DNA from 2 places in the Microbacterium oxydans genome. Region 1 is predicted to be linked to the other one. Evidence: riboswitches for the same ligand, from Rfam matches in the RefSeq annotation. Region 1 holds a riboswitch; the other holds the start of a gene.
What was found. Region 1 has a riboswitch for thiamine pyrophosphate ahead of thiM (hydroxyethylthiazole kinase). Riboswitches for the same ligand answer to the same signal wherever they lie in the genome.

Region 1 (8,234 bases):
CTGGGCGTGCGCCCGTCCGATGAGACGCTCGCCGCGCTGAACGCCTCGATCCCGCCGCAGCACCGCCACATCGCGGCTCTGCTCACGGGCCATGTCTCCCCGCGTCAGCCCGGCCGCCCGGCCGAGGCGGCAGGGCTCGTCGAGGCGCTGGACGCCGTTCGGGTGATCGCGGCAGCGGCGGGCGTCGACATCGACGTCGTGCAGGCCGAGCGCGCCGCCCTGCACCCGGGCCGCACCGGATCGCTCCTGGTCGCGGGGGAAGAGGTCGGCTACGTCGGCGAGCTGCACCCCGCCGTGGCGGAGGACGCCGATCTTCCCGGTCGCGCGACCGTACTCGAGCTCGACCTGGATCGCATCCTGACCCTGGCGAGCGGACGCGTCGTCGCCGCATCGCTGTCGACGTTCCCGGCCGCGACGCAGGACGTCTCGCTCACGCTGCCGGCGGATGTCGCCGCGGCCGAGGTGCAGGCGGCGCTCGCGGAGGGCGCCGGAGCACTGCTCGAATCGGTGCGTCTCGTGGACGACTACCGGGGCGAGGGTGTGCCGGAGGGGTCGAAGAGCCTGACCTTCGCGCTGCGCTTCCGCGCCGATGACCGCACGCTCACGGCGGCCGAGGCCACCGAGGCCAAGCTCGCCGGTGTCGAGGTCGCTGCGGAGCGGTTCGGGGCGGCGCTGCGCGACTGAGTCGGACGCGGACGAACCGTGTCGCACCTCGGATGATCCGGGGCGGTGCCGGAGTAGCGTGGCGGGATGAGCATCCTCCCCCAGAGCACCCCGGCCGCCGTCCCGGATGACGCGCGACCGCTGGGAGAGGGACCGTTCCTCGCGCCCGGTGCGCAGATCGACTGGCACTACCGGAAGCCGGGTTGGCAGCCGGGGGAGCCGTCCACGATCTCTCCCATGCGGGTGGTCCGCGATGACGAGCGCGGGCTCGTGGCGTGGCTCGCCCCCGGGACGCTGCAGGAGTCGCAGGGGGCGCCGGACGGACAGCGGGTGCGTTCGGTGCCGCTCGCTCGCCGCTGGCTCGAGGCGCGCACGCGCATCGTCGAGGAATGGTGGGGCAACGGTGTGCTGCGCATCGCGCAGGCGGGCCTGCCGTGGTCGGTCTGGCTCTTCTGGAGCGACACCAGCGGCCCGGTCTGGGAGTTCGCGGGGTGGTACGTGAACCTCGAGAACGCGCACCTGCGCACCGATCAGGAGACCTACTCGTCCGATCACATCCTCGACGTCGAGATCGACCCCGACGGCGGCATCCATCTGAAGGACGAGGACGAGCTCGCCGCCGCCATCGACCAGGGGCGGCTCAGCGCCGAACAGGCCGCGCAGATCGAGCGGCACGCCGACGCCGCGATCGCCTCGTTCCGGGCCGGGGACTGGCCGTTCGACGACGAGTGGCGCGGGTGGCGGCCCGACCCGTCGTGGACGACTCCGGTGCTCGACGGCCTCGATCGACTCGGGCAGGACGTCGGTCTGCTCTGAGCGGAAGGACTTCCGTGCGGGTCCGGATGCTGGTGACATGGGACGCATGACGGACGTGTTGATCCTCGGCGGAACAGGCTGGCTCTCGGGGCGCATCGCGCGGCGCTGGCGGGATGCCGGCGCGGCGGTGACGTGTCTCGCCCGCGGGACGCGCCCTGTACCGGACGGGGCGGTGCTCGTACGCGGCGACCGGGAGGATCCGGACGTGTACGCCGAGCTCGCCCGCCGGGACTGGGACCACGTCGTCGACATCTCCTCGCAGGCGACGCAGGTGGCCGCCGCGGTCGATGCCCTCGGTGACCGCGCCGCGCGGTGGACCTATGTCTCGTCCCTGTCCGTGTACGCCGACGACGTGACCGTCGGTGCGGACGAGTCCGCGCCCCGGCATCCGGCCGCGCGTCCCGGTGACGGGTACGAGTACGGGGCGCAGAAGGTCGCTGCGGAGGATGCCGTGGCCACGCTCGGTGAGCGCGCCCTCCTCGTGCGCCCGGGCCTCATCGTGGGCGACGGAGACCCCAGCGACCGCTTCGGCTACTGGGGCGCGGCGTTCGCCCGAGCCGGTGACGGTCCGGTCCTGCTGCCCCCGCTGGACGGTCGGAGCACGCAGGTCGTCGATGTCGACGACCTCGCCGCCTACGTCGTGCAGGCGACGCGCAGCGGGGCGGTCAACGCGATCGGCGACCGGCATCCCCTCGCCGACGTGCTGCAGACGGTCCGTGCTGCCTCCGGGCACGCCGGCGACGGGGTGGTCGCCGAGGAGGAGTGGCTCGTCGACCACGGGGTCGAGTACTGGGCGGGCCCGCGCTCGCTGCCGCTGTGGCTGCCCGCCGGGATGACCGGTTTCATGACCCGCTCGAACGACGCCTTCCGCGAGAGCGGGGGTCGACTCCGCCCCCTCGCCGAGACCGTCGAGCGCATCGTGGCGGACGAGCGGGAGCGCGGGGTCGACCGCGACCGTCGGGCCGGCCTCACGCGGGCAGAGGAGCTGGCCCTCCTGGCCGATCGGGAGACGCCCCAGGCCGATCGCTCGTCATTCCAGGCCCATCGCTAGACTCTGAGCAGTGACACGGGGTGCCGCGAACCGCGGCTGAGAACAGACCCGTCGAACCTGATCTAGTTCGTACTAGCGAAGGGATGTCGCATTGAGCGATCTTCTGCGTCCTGATTCCACCATCGACCTCGCCGGCTCGGCCGCGACGCTGCTGGGGGTGCTGCGACAGGCGCCTCCGCTGACGCACTGCATCACCAACGCCGTCGTGACCGGATTCACCGCCAACGTGCTGCTGGCCCTGGGAGCCGCCCCCGCCATGGTCGACATCGTCGGCGAGGCCGAGATGTTCGCCGGCGTCGCCTCCGGGCTGCTGGTCAACCTGGGCACCCCCACGCCCGAGCAGCGGACGGCGACCCTGGAGGCGGTCGCGGGGGCGACGTCATCCGGCACCCCCTGGGTGCTCGACCCGGTCGCCATCGGCGCGCTGCCGGTCCGCACGGCCCTGGCCCACCGGCTGGTCGAGCTGCGCCCGACCGCGATCCGCGGCAACGCGTCCGAGATCCTCGCCCTCGCCGGTCTCAGCGCCGGCGGCCGTGGAGTGGATGCCACCGACAGCACGGATGCCGCGGCCGATGCCGCCGGCGTTCTCGCGCGACGTGTCGGCGCCATCGTCGCCGTGTCCGGGCCGGTCGACCTCATCACCGACGGTGAGCGGGTCCTCCGCATCGCGAACGGGCATGAGCTGCTGACCCGCGTCACGGGCGGCGGCTGCGCACTCGGCGCCGTGATGGCCGCCTTCCTCGGGGCCGCCAGGGACACGGGGCACGATGCGCTCTCGACCGTCGCGGCCGCGAGCCTCGTGTACACGATCGCGGCCGAGCGGGCGGCGGAGCACTCCCGCGGACCGGGCAGCTTCGCCGTCGCCCTGCTGGATGCGCTCGCCGCGGTGACCGGGGACGACGTCCTCGCCGGCGCGCGTGTCGAGGAGGGCGTGCGGTGATCGCCGATCTCTCGCTCTATCTCGTCACGGACGCCGCGCTCTGCGGAGAGCGTGGCGTCGTCGAGACCGTCCGCCGGGCCGTCGACGGCGGGGTGCGCATCGTGCAGCTGCGCGACAAGGCCGCGACCGACGCCGAGACCGTCGAGCAGCTGGTCGCCCTGTCCCAGGCGATCGACGGGCGGGCGCTGCTCGTCGTGAACGACCGCCTGGAGGCCGCACTGGTCGCCCGCGAGCGCGGTGCGCGCGTCGACGGGGTGCACCTCGGACAGGGCGACGAGTCCGTGCTCCGCGCCAGGGAGGCGCTCGGGCCGGATGCGCTGATCGGTCTGACCGCGAACACTCCGGCACACCTCGAGGCGGTCCGCGCGCTGCCCCACGGCACCGTCGACTATCTGGGCGTCGGGGTGATCCGTCCGACCACCACGAAGCCGGACCACCCGGCGCCGCTCGGCGTGGACGGGTTCGCCGCCTTCGTCGCGAGCAGTCCCGTCCCGTGCGTGGCCATCGGCGGGGTCGGCATCGACGACACCGAGGCCCTGCACGCGGCAGGCGCGGCCGGACTCGCCGTGGTCTCGGCCCTGTGCGCGGTCGACGATCCCGCCGCGGCAGCGGAGGCGTTCCGACGCCGTTGGCTCGCGGGCTCCGTGCCGCGGGTGCTCAGCATCGCCGGCAGTGACCCCTCGGGCGGCGCCGGCATCCAGGCCGACCTCAAGTCCATCGCGGCGAACGGGGGCTACGGCATGGCCGTGCTCACCGCACTGACGGCGCAGAACACCCGGAGTGTGCGCGACGTGCACGTGCCCCCGACGTCCTTCCTCCGCACGCAGCTCGATGCGGTGTCGGACGACATCGCCGTGGACGCCGTGAAGATCGGGATGCTGGCCGATGCGGAGGTGATCCGCACGGTGGGGGACTGGCTCGAAAAGGTCCGCCCGCCGATCGTGGTGCTGGACCCCGTGATGGTCGCCACGTCGGGCGACCGGCTGCTGGCGCCGGACGCGGAGCGGGCGCTGCGGGACCTGCTCGGGCGCGCGACCCTGATCACCCCGAACCTCGCCGAACTCGCGGTGCTCTCCGATCGCGAGATCGCCGACTGGGCCGACGCCCTCGACGCCGCGGAGGAGCTCTCCGCCGAGATCGGCGCGGCCGTGCTCGTCAAGGGCGGCCACCTCCCGGGCGACGAGGCGCCGGACGCACTGGTCGACGCGCGTCGGGGACTGCGCCAGGAGTTCCCGGGGGCCCGCATCGCCACGGCGAACACGCACGGGACCGGCTGCTCGCTCTCGTCGGCGCTCGCGACCCTGCTCGCCCGGGGCGAGGAGCCGGGCGCCGCCGTGCACGCCGCCCGCACCTGGCTCCGCGAATCGATCCGGGCGGGGGCCGGACTCCGCGTGGGGCAGGGCAACGGCCCGATCAGCCACTTCGCCGGGCTCTGGGAGCGCGGGGGAGCGGATGCCCGACCCGAGGCCGCCGACATCGCGGCGGAGTGGTGGGAGGGCATCGCCGGCATCCGGGCGGGGATCGACGATCTGCCGTTCATCCGGGGCCTCGCCGACGGCTCGCTGAAGCGGGAGCCGTTCCTGTCGTACCTGGCGCAGGACGCGCTGTACCTCCGCGAATACGCCCGCGTCCTCGCGGAGGCCGCGCGCCTCGCCCCGACATCCGACGAGCAGGCCTTCTGGGCCGAGTCCGCACACGGCTCGATCGTCGGGGAGCTCGAACTGCACGCGTCGTGGTTGACGCCGGCGCAGGGCGTCAGCGCGGCGACCTTCGCGACGGAGCCGGGACCGGCGACCACCGCCTACCTCGACCATCTGCGCTCCGTCGCCTTCGGCGGCGACTACGCGGAGATCGTCGCCGCCGTCCTCCCGTGCTTCTGGCTGTACACCGACCTCGGGCGACGCCTGCACGCGGGGGAGTTCGGGGAGGATGCCCGCGATCCGCGGCATCCGTACGCCTCGTGGCTCGCGACCTACGCCGATCCCTCCTTCGAGGAGGCGACCCGGACCGCGATCGCCCACGCCACGGAAGCCGCGAGCCGAGCGGATGCCGAGACGCGCGCACGGATGCATCGCGCGTTCGCGGTGTCCAGTGCGCACGAACTGGCGTTCTTCGCGGCACCGCTGGAGTCGCCCGACCGCGGATGACGCGTCGGATTTGCGGTGGCTGCCGAGGCCGCGCTACTGTCGCGACATGCCTTCGGCCGCCACCGCTTCTTCGACGCTCGCTCCGAGCGTCATCGCTGTGCGCCGACGCCGCGGCCGCCGACTGTAGGCGACCCCGCCCTCCTGCCTGTGCACGCACGGCGGTCGAGTGCCGGTGTCGCCGCCTCCGGCCCCGTCCCCGGTCCCGATTTCCTCGTGGGCCCGACCGTTAAGGTAGAAGCATGACGTATTCCGTCGCCGTCTCCGGCGCATCCGGCTACGCAGGCGGCGAGATCCTCCGCCTCCTGGCCGATCACCCCGACATCGAGATCCGCACCGTGACGGCGCACTCGAACGCCGGACAGCCTCTCGTCGACCATCAGCCGCACCTCCGCTCGCTGGCGCACCTCACCCTGCAGGACACGACGCCCGAGATCCTCTCCGGCCACGACATCGTGTTCCTCGCCCTGCCGCACGGCCAGTCGGGGCAGTACACCGACGCCCTCGGCGACGCTCCGCTGGTGATCGACGCGGGGGCCGATCACCGGCTCACCTCGGCGTCGGCCTGGGACGCGTTCTACGGCGGCACCTTCCACGAGGCGTGGACCTATGGCGTCCCCGAGCTCCTGGTCGACGGGGTGAAGCAGCGCGAGCACCTGCGCGGGGCGACGCGCATCGCAGCCCCGGGCTGCAACGCGTCGACGGTGAGCCTCAGCCTCGCTCCCGGTGTCGCCGCCGGTGTGATCGACCCGTCCGACATCGTGTCGGTGCTGGCGGTCGGCCCCTCGGGCGCGGGAAAGAGCCTCAAGACGAACCTGCTCGGCAGCGAGATCCTCGGCACCGCGAACCCCTACGCGGTCGGCGGCACGCATCGGCACATCCCCGAGATCCGCCAGGCGCTCGCCGCGGCGTCCGGGGCCGACGCCGACGGCATCCGCATCTCCTTCACGCCGGTGCTGGTCCCGATGTCGCGGGGCATCCTCGCCACCTCGACCGCGCCGATCGTCGAGGGCGTGACGGACGCGCAGATCCGCGACGCCTGGCAGAGCGCATACGGCGAGGAGACCTTCGTCCAGCTGCTGCCGGAGGGACGCTTCCCGCGCACCGCCGACGTGCTCGGCGCCAACACCGCGCTGATCGGTCTCGCGATCGATCGCGCCGCGAACCGCGTGACCGTCGTCACCGCGGTCGACAACCTCGTCAAGGGCACCGCCGGCGCTGCCGTCCAATCCATGAACATCGCGCTGGGTCTTCCCGAGTCCCGCGCCCTCTCAGTCAACGGAGTCGCACCATGATCGTCGAGGCAACGCAATGAGCGTCACCGCCCCTGCAGGATTCGAGGCGGCCGGCGTGGCCGTGGGGCTCAAGTCCACCGGCAAGCCCGATGTCGCCGTCGTCGTCAACCGCGGACCGCGCAAGGTCGGAGCAGCCGTCTTCACGAGCAACCGCGCCAAGGCGAACCCGATCATCTGGTCGCAGCAGGCCGTCGCCGACCGTGTGGTCGAGGCCGTCGTGCTGAATTCCGGTGGAGCGAACTGCTTCACCGGGTCGTTCGGGTTCCAGACCACGCACCAGACGGCCGAGAAGGCGGCCGAGCTCCTCGGCGTCAGCGCCGGTGACGTGCTGATCTGCTCCACGGGCCTCATCGGCACCGGCGACGAGTCCTTCCGCGCTCGGGTGCTCGCCGGAACGGAGCAGGCGATCGCCGAGCTCAGCGCCGACGGCGGGGAGCTCGCCGCACAGGCCATCATGACCACCGACACGGTCGCGAAGACCGCCGTGATCAGCCGCGACGGCTGGACGATCGGCGGCATGGCGAAGGGCGCCGGCATGCTGGCGCCCGGCCTCGCCACGATGCTCGTGGTCATCACGACCGATGCCGTCCTCGAGCCGCTCCAGGCCGACGAGGTGCTGCGCCGGGCGACGGGGAAGACCTTCGACCGGCTCGACTCTGACGGCTGCATGTCGACGAACGACCAGGTCACGCTCCTCGCCAACGGCGCCTCCGAGGTCGTGCCCGACCTCGACGACTTCGCGGCCGCCCTGATGGAGCTCTGCCAAGACCTCGCGGTCAAGCTGCAGGGGGATGCCGAGGGCGCGAGCCACGACATCACGATCGAGGTGCAGCACGCGGTCTCCGAGCAGGATGCCGTCGAGGTGGGCCGGTCCGTGGCCCGCAACAACCTCTTCAAGGCCGCGATCTTCGGCAACGACCCGAACTGGGGCCGCGTGCTCGCCGCGATCGGCACCACGAGCGCGCAGTTCGACCCCTACGACGTGGACGTCTGGATGAACGGCGTCCGCGTGTGCACCGAGGGCGGCCCCGACCGTCCGCGCGAGGAGGTCGACCTGACCCCGCGCGCCACGCACCTCGTGATCGACCTGAAGACGGGTGACGCCACCGCGACCGTCCTCACGAACGATCTCACCCACGACTACGTGCACGAGAACAGCGCCTACGCCTCATGACCGACATCCAGGACACTCCGGCCGAGGTCGCCGCGCAGAAGGCCACCACGCTCATCGAGTCGCTGCCGTGGCTCAAGAAGTTCCGCGACCAGATCGTCGTGATCAAGTACGGCGGCAACGCCATGGTGTCGGAGGAGCTGCAGGACGCCTT
Region 2 (8,234 bases), 980 kb from region 1:
CCGAGGTGATCGAGCAGGGGCAGGATGACGCGCACGAATGGCTCGTCACCGTCGCGATCGATGCGAGCAGTGCCGTGGATCCGCGCTGGGCCGACGAGGCGGAGAAGGCCGTGCGCGCGGTCGGCGAGGGGCTCCGCGCCCTGCACGACGCCCTGCCCGTCGCCGAGTGCCCCTGGGAGTGGAGCACGGACGGGCGGATCGCGGGCGCGGCGGCGCGCGGCATCGTCGTTCCGGATGACCTGATCCCGGCACCGCCGATCGACCGGCTGGTGGTGTGCCACGGGGACGCCTGCATGCCGAACACCCTGCTGGACGCCGCCGGCCGGCCCGTCGCCTTCGTCGATCTCGCCGCCCTCGGCACGGCCGACCGCTGGGCGGACATCGCCGTCGCATCGATGAGCACCGAGTGGAACTTCGGGCCCGGCTGGGAGGACACGCTCATCGCGGCCTACGGGATCGAGCCCGACCGTCAGCGCCTGGAGTACTACCGCCGACTCTGGAACGAGACGTGAGCATGACCCCGCCGCCCCTCGACCGCCCCGCCGTGCTCGGCGCCGTCGTCGACGACATGACCCGGTGCGTGCACTACCGCGGCCCGACCGACATCATCGCGATCCGCTTCGCCTGCTGCGGCGACTACTACCCCTGCCACCGCTGTCACGAGGAGGCGGCGGGACATCCGGCGGAGCAGTGGGCACCAGAGCAGCACGACACCGCGGCGATCCTGTGCGGTGCGTGCGGGCACGAGCTCACGATCGCCGAGTACTTCGCGGTGACGGCGTGCCCGCGATGCGCGGCCCCGTTCAACGAGCGGTGCGCCCTGCATCGGGATCTCTACTTCCAGACGGAGCCCCTCGCCGGCCCCTGACCGATCCGACAGGGACGGCGGTCAGGCGCTCGGCCCGAGGATGAAGTTCCACGCCCCGGTGGCCACGGCTGCGGCGATCGCGATGCCGGAGATCGCCGCGCCGACGGCCAGCAGCGTCCACTCGGCCGCGCCGAACCGCGACTCGCGTGCCCAGGTGCGACGCCCGGGGGCGCCGAAGCCCCGCGCCTCCATGGCGGTGGCGAGCTTCGCGCCGCGGCGGATCGAGAGCACGAGCAGCGCGAAGGCCATGCCGAGGAAGCGCCGGATGCGTCCGCGATCGGCCACGCCCCTGGCACGCCGCGCGAGCTCCAGCGCACGCCAGTCGTCGAGGAAGAGCCCCACCATCCGCAGCCCCGCGAGGGCGCCGAGCACGAACCTCGCCGGCAGTCGCAGGATCTGCCCCAGCCCGTCGGCCAGGTCGGTCGGATCCACCGTGATGAACAGCACCACCGAGGGCAGCGCGATCGCGAGCACGCGCAGCATGGTGGCGAGCGCGAGAGCGAGCGACCCCTCGCTGATGCGCAGCACGAACCAGTCGACGTACACGACCCCGCTCGTCTCGCCGTAGAGCGCGATGGTCAGTCCGGTGAGCGGTGCGGCGAGCCAGACCGGCCAGGTCCGCACCCAGAACTCGCGCCAGCCGATGCCGGCGAACAGGAACAGCACGAACTCCAGCAGCAGTGCCACGGACGCCGACACCGGATCCAGCGTCAGGATCAGCGGCACCGCGATCAGGGCGCTCACGCCGAGCTTGGCCACCGGATTGATCGCGGCGATGGCACCGGTGCGCGCACGTGTGTCGAGGACGGTCATGCCGCACCCCCGAGTTCGAACCGCTCGGCCCGCAGCGCCCGCGCGACGTCGATGTCGTGGGTGATGGTCACGATCGCGGATCCCTCGTCGCGGAGGGCCGCGAGCATCGCGACGAGCTCGGCCCAGGTGCGGGCGTCCTGCCCGAACGTGGGCTCGTCCAGCACCAGCATGCGCGGCCTGGTCGCGATCGCGGCGGCGACCGTGAGCCGGCGCTTCTCACCCCCGGAGAGCGTGTACGGGTTGGCGGCGGCGAGGTAGTCGAGGCGCAGTCGGGCGAGAAGCTCGTCGCTGCGGACGGCGATCTCCTCCTCGGTCATGCCGAGCGCGCGCGGGCCGACGGCCAGCTCGTCGCGGACGGTCTTGGCGAGCAGCTGGTGCTCGGGCTCCTGGAAGACCATGCCGATGCGCGTCAGCAGGTCTTTCGACGCCCAGCGGATCGGCGACGCGTCGGCGCCGTCCGCCAGCCGAGCGGATGCCGTCAGCGCTCCGCCGGCGGGCGGGAGAAGACCGGCGAGGGTCAGCCCGAGCGTGGACTTGCCCGCTCCGTTCGGCCCCGTGATCGCGAGCACCTGCCCGGCGTGCATGTCGAGGTCGATGCCGGTGGCGACCGGACGCCCCTTGACGCGGGCGACGGCCAGGCCGCGCGCCGAGAGCAGGGCATCCCCGGGGGCCGACCGCGGAGGAGGGGGCGTGGCCGGCGCATGCCCGGGCACCCAGACACCGTCCGCGGCGAGTCGCGCCCCCTGCGCACCGAGAACCTCTGCGGGCGCTCCGTCGGCGATCACTCCTCCTGCCCCGATCACGATCACACGGGTGATGAGCGGCAGCCAGACCTCGAGTCGGTGCTCCACGACGATGAGCGTCGCCGGCCGCGCCTGCAGCATCCGCTCCACCGCGTCGCGGACCTCGATCACCCCGGCGGGATCGAGGTTCGCGGTCGGCTCGTCGAGCAGGACGAGTCCCGGACGCATCGCCAGCATCCCGGCGAGCGCCAGCCGCTGCTTCTGGCCGCCGGACAGCGCCTTGGTCGGGTGGTCGAGCGGCACGTCGAGCCCGACCGCCTCCAACGCCGACTCCACGCGCGGCCAGATCTCCGCCCGGGGCACGCCGAGGTTCTCGCAGCCGAACGCCACGTCATCCCCTGCACGCGCCAGGATGACCTGCGAGTCGGGGTCCTGCAGCACGAGCCCGGCACGGCCGCGGGTGGCGACGGCGGGAGCACCGTCGACGAGCAGGTCGCCGGTGCTCTCGCCCTCCTCCTCGCCGCCGAGCACGCCCGCGAGGCCGTGCAGCAGGGTGGACTTGCCGGCACCGGACGCGCCGAGCACCAGCACGCGCTCCCCCGGCTCGATGCGGAAGGAGACGTCGCGCAGCGCCCAGGCGAGACGACTCGCGTGCCTCCACCCCCAGCCGCGTGCCTCGACGGCGGCGGGAACGGCCCCGTCCGCCGCCATCAGACGCGGACGCGCGCCTCGCGCCCGGAGCCGAACCGGTCGAGGGCTCCGGTCGCGGCGATGCCTCGCGCCAGCACCCAGGACAGGGCTCCGGCGATGACGGCTCCGGAGATGACCGTGCTGATCAGGTAGATGGTCGTGAAGGCGGGACCGGAGCCGGCGTACCAGAGCACGAGGTTGTTGATCCCGCCGGCGAGGGCGGCGCCCGCGCCCGCGAGGATCGCCACGGGCAGCGACCAGCGACGGTAGAAGAAGAGCAGGAAGATCAGTTCGGCGCCGAGGCCCTGCACGAGGCCGGCCTCGAGCGTGAGGAAGCCACCCCACTGGTTGCCGATGAGCGCGGAGACGACGGCCGCGAGCAGCTCGACGTAGATCGCCGCGCCGGCCTTGCGGATGATGAGCCCGCCGAGCACGCCGGCGAAGAGCCACGGACCGTCGAGGAGACCCTGGACGCCGGGCAGCAGCGGCTCCAGCAGCGCCTTCGGCCCGAGGTAGCCGACGTTCCAGGCCAGGAAGATCAGGCCGGCGGCGACGCCGATGACGCTGGCGACGACGATGTCGACGATGCGCCAGCGCAGGAAGCTCCTGGCCGGGGCAGGTGCCTGCGTCTTCGCGGATGCGGACGTGGATGTGGACGTGCTCATCTGAACTCCTCCCTGCGCTGGCATGACCCAGATCAGGTTCGACGGTCGAAGCGCGATTCGCTCCCTCTCAGCCCGGCTCGCCGGACTCCCGTGGTTGTGCTGACGATCCTACCCGCTGGCGACACCCCGCGCCCCCGGGGCTCCGCGCCGCGGAACGCTCCAGGGATTCGGTACCGTAAGCGAGTGACCGCAACAGATCCCGCCGACGAGGCGACGGGCGTCGTCAGCGACGACAGCTCTCCGGCCGGTGTCCCCTCCGGCCCCGACGAGAGCCTCCCGGTCGCACCGGATGCCGCGGACCCCGCTCACGGCAGCACCTCGTTCGCGGCCGATCGGCTGTTCGCGGGCGACGCGCTGCCGCCCGATGCCTCCGTCGCTCCCGCGATCCCCGTCGACGCGGCCGTGCTCGATGCCCTGTTCACCGGGGACAAGGGGGCCGGCTCCGAGCCCGTCCTCTCGCCCGAGCCCGCCCTCACGCCCGAGGCCGTCCTCTCACCCGAACCGGGCCTCACGCCCGAGCCGGCGGTCCCGACCGACCCCACGCCTCCGCTGACCAAGCCGCCGTTCGTCCCTTCGGGGCGCCGCACCCGGGAGACCTCTCCCGAGGATGCGGATGCGGATGCGCTGGTGGATGCGGCCGCCCCGCAGTGGGCGGATGAGGAGACCACCGCGACCGCGCTGACCTGGGTCGATGCCGCGGAGGTCGCCGCGCACTCCCCGCTCGCGACCCTCGACGAGACGGCCGAGGTCGAGAAGGGCGGCGGCCTCCTGCGCGGCGCACAGCTGCGACCGGCGATCCTCCGTCCGGGGATCCTGGTGCCGCTGGCCACCCTCGTCGGCCTCGTCGCCGCATACGCCGGCACGACGCTGCTCTGGCCGCTGCACGAGGTCCCTCCGGCCGTGGAGTCCGTCGCGTTCGAGCCCGTCGCCGCGCCCGCGGCCGCCGTCACGTGGCCCACCTCGGGCAGCGGAGCGGTCGGCATCGCGGGCATGAGCACCAGCGCATCCGGCACCGCTCCGGTGAGCATCGCGAGCATCACCAAGGTCGTCAGCGCCCTGATGGTGCTCGACCGGATGCCCCTCGCGCCCGGCCAGCAGGGACCCGAGTTCTCCTTCACCTACTGGGACAGCGTCAAGTACTGGGACTACCGGCGCAGCGACCAGTCCGCCCTCGACGTCCCCGTCGACGGCGTGCTGACCGAGTACCAGATGCTGCAGGGCACCCTTCTGGGCTCGGCGAACAACTACATCGACCGCCTGGCCTCCGAGATCTGGGGCTCCGACGAGGAGTTCGCTCGCGCCGCCGAGGTCTGGCTGCGCGAGCGCGGCCTCAGCGGCATCACGGTGGTGACGCCGTCCGGCTTCGACGAGCGCAACGTCGCCACGCCCGCCGCCCTGATCGCCCTCGGCGAGAAGGCGATGCAGAACCCCGTGTTCGCGGAGATCGTCGGCACGAAGTCGGTCGACCTCCCCGGCGCGGGCACCGTCGTGAACACCAACGGCATGCTCGCCGACCCGGGCGTCGTCGGCATCAAGACCGGCACGCTCGTCGGCTGGAACCTCCTCACCGCGAAGGACGTCACGATCGGTGACACGACGGTGAAGCTGTACGCCGCCGCGCTGAACCAGGCGGACGACAAGGCGCGCCTGGCCCTCACCCGCTCCCTGTTCGCTCAGGCCGAGGCGGAGCTGGAGGCGCAGGCACCGGCCGTCCCCCAGGGCACGGTCGTCGGCCGGGTCACCACGCTGTGGGGCGAGAAGGTCGACGTCGTCGCCGACGCCGACGCCGACGTGGTGCTGTGGAACGGCGCGCTCCCCACGTCGACCGCCGCCTTCGATCTCGGCGACGAGCGCGACCAGGACGGCACGGTCGGCACGCTGACCACGGTCGGCCCGATCAACACGACCTCGACGCCGCTGGTCCTCGCGGAAGACGTGGCCGACCCGAGCCCGTGGTGGCGGCTGACCCACCCGCTGGAGCTCCTCGGCATCACGACCGAGAAGCCCTGACCGCTTCACCGACGCCTGGCGCTGCCCTCGACGCGTGGCACTACCGCCGACGCGTGGCACTACCACCGCCGCAGCACTGCCGCCGCAGCACGACGCCCCACCCCGGATGACCGGAGTGGGGCGTCGGCGTCTCGCTGATCAGGCGCGGGGGCCGGAGCCGTCCGCTCCGTCCTCGAGCAGCGACTGAGCGGCGGCGGTCTCGGCAGCCGGGACGTTCGCCCCGACCGAGGCTCCGGCCACCGCGGCGGCCGACTCGGAACGCGCGCTCTCGCCCTCGCCCGCCTCGCCGGTCACGACCACGGGCGCGGACCCGGTGAGCGCGTCCTCGGCGTCGATGTCGGTCGCCGCCTGCTCGAACTGCGACTGGTACAGCCGCCAGTAGGCGCCCTGCGCGGCGATGAGCTCGTCGTGCGTGCCCTTCTCCACGATGTCGCCGTGCTCCATCACGAGGATGAGGTCGGCGTCGCGGATGGTCGACAGGCGGTGCGCGATCACGAACGACGTGCGTCCCTCGCGGAGCGCGGCCATCGCGTGCTGCAGCAGCAGCTCGGTGCGGGTGTCGACCGCCGACGTGGCCTCATCGAGGATGAGGATCGACGGCTGCGCGACGAACGCCCGGGCGATGGTGATGAGCTGACGCTCACCCGCCGACACGTTCGCGGCGTCCTCGTCGAGCACCGTGTCGTAACCCTCGGGGAGGGCGTGAACGAAGCGGTCGACGTAGGTCGCCTTCGCGGCGGCGAGAACCTCTTCGTCGGTCGCGGTGGAGCGGCCGTAGCGGATGTTCTCGCGGATGCTGCCGGCGAACAGCCACGGGTCCTGGAGCACCATGCCGGTGCGGGATCGCAGCTCGTCGCGGGTCACCTCGGCGATGTCCTGACCATCGAGCATGATCCATCCGCCGCTGAGCTCGTAGAAACGCATGATCAGGTTGACCAGCGTCGTCTTGCCCGCGCCGGTCGGACCGACGATCGCGACCGTCTGCCCCGGCTCCACCCGGAACGACAGGTCCTTGATCAGCGGGCGATCCGGCGTGTACGAGAACGCGACGTTCTCGAACTCGATGACGCCCTTGCCCTCCACGAGCTCGGGAGCATCGGCGTCGTCGGCCTCCTGCTCATCCGCGTCGAGCAGCTGGAACACCCGCTCGGCGGATGCCGTGCCGGACTGCACGACGGCGGCCATGCCACCCAGCTCGGACAGCGGCTGCGTGAACTGCTGCGAGTACTGGATGAACGCCTGCACGTCACCGAGACGGAGCTGGCCGTTCGCGACCATCAGACCACCGAGCACCGCGATGCCCACGTAGCTGAGGTTTCCGACGAACATCATGGCGGGCATGATGATGCCGGACAGGAACTGCGCCTTGAAGCTCGCCTGGAACAGCTCCTCGTTCTCGGCCTGGAACTTGTCCAGCGCATCCTTCTCGCGCCCGAAGACCTTCACCAGCGCGTGGCCGGAGAACGCCTCCTCGACGCGGGCGTTCAGTCGGCCGACCTTGCGCCACTGCGTGCCGAACGCCTTCTGCGAGCGGGGTCCGATCACGCCGAAGATGATGCCCATCAGCGGCAGGGTGACGAGGGCGACGAGCGCGAGCTGCCAGGAGATCGAGAACATCATCACGAGCACGCCGATCACGGTGAGCACCGAGGTCAGCGCGCCGGAGAGCGACTGCTGCATCGTCTGCGTGATGTTGTCGATGTCGTTCGTGACGCGTGAGATCAGCTCACCGCGCTGCACCTTGTCGAAGTACGCGAGCGGCAGGCGGTTGATCTTCGCCTCGACCGATTCGCGCAGTCGCCACATGGTGCGCACCATGATCACGTTGATGACGTAGCCCTGGATCCACGTGAGGAACGCCGCCGCCACGTAGATCCCGAGGACCGCGGCGATGACCAGCCGCAGCGCGTCGAAGTCGACGCCCTGGCCGACGGTGAAGTCGCCGAGCGCGCCGACCTGGTTCGCGTAGTCGTCCTGGCCACCCGCGCGCAGCGCCTCGATGACGGTGTCCTGCGGCGTGCCGGCCGGGAAGCCGGGGAGGCCGTCGGTCGACTGACCGAGCTGGATCGAGATGAACCCCTTGTAGACGAGGTTCGTCGCCTCGGCGAGTACCTTGGGCGCCGCGACCGTGAGGACCACGCCGATGGCGCCGAGGATCGACACGAAGACGAACCAGAGGGCCGACGGCTTCAGCAGTCCGATCATGCGCGCGAAGCTCGGACCGAAGTTGTCGGCCTTGCCCGGTGCCACGCTGTCCCAGTCGCCGGAGTTCTGACGGGCCTGCTCCGCGAGCTCGGCCTCGTACTTCTCCTCGGCGGTCAGCTCGACCTCGGCCACTGCTGCTCCTGCCTTGCCACGGCCACGCTTGATCTTGCCCTGTTCGTTGCTCTGCTCGCTCATGCGTCCACCCCCAGCTGCGATTCGACGATCTCGCGGTAGGTGTCG

Region 2: linked by a shared signal. The riboswitch ahead of MME74_RS16370 (ECF transporter S component) and the one ahead of thiM (hydroxyethylthiazole kinase) in region 1 are both predicted to bind thiamine pyrophosphate.

The regions. Positions count from the first base shown of each region.
Region 1 is NZ_CP092891.1:2,404,840-2,413,073, reverse strand. It holds gene pheT (phenylalanine--tRNA ligase subunit beta) at 1-684, shown strand, start outside; gene MME74_RS11595 (DUF402 domain-containing protein) at 751-1,479, shown strand; gene MME74_RS11590 (NAD-dependent epimerase/dehydratase family protein) at 1,526-2,530, shown strand; TPP riboswitch at 2,537-2,631, shown strand; gene thiM (hydroxyethylthiazole kinase) at 2,622-3,470, shown strand; gene MME74_RS11580 (bifunctional hydroxymethylpyrimidine kinase/phosphomethylpyrimidine kinase) at 3,467-5,617, shown strand; gene argC (N-acetyl-gamma-glutamyl-phosphate reductase) at 5,857-6,909, shown strand; gene argJ (bifunctional glutamate N-acetyltransferase/amino-acid acetyltransferase ArgJ) at 6,926-8,083, shown strand; gene argB (acetylglutamate kinase) at 8,080-8,234, shown strand, end outside.
Region 2 is NZ_CP092891.1:3,381,273-3,389,506, forward strand. It holds gene MME74_RS16350 (aminoglycoside 3'-phosphotransferase) at 1-512, shown strand, start outside; gene MME74_RS16355 (CHY zinc finger protein) at 515-868, shown strand; gene MME74_RS16360 (energy-coupling factor transporter transmembrane component T family protein) at 890-1,681, opposite strand; gene MME74_RS16365 (ABC transporter ATP-binding protein) at 1,678-3,135, opposite strand; gene MME74_RS16370 (ECF transporter S component) at 3,135-3,779, opposite strand; TPP riboswitch at 3,770-3,881, opposite strand; gene MME74_RS16375 (D-alanyl-D-alanine carboxypeptidase) at 3,963-5,789, shown strand; gene MME74_RS16380 (ABC transporter ATP-binding protein) at 5,928-8,189, opposite strand; gene MME74_RS16385 (ABC transporter ATP-binding protein) at 8,186-8,234, opposite strand, start outside.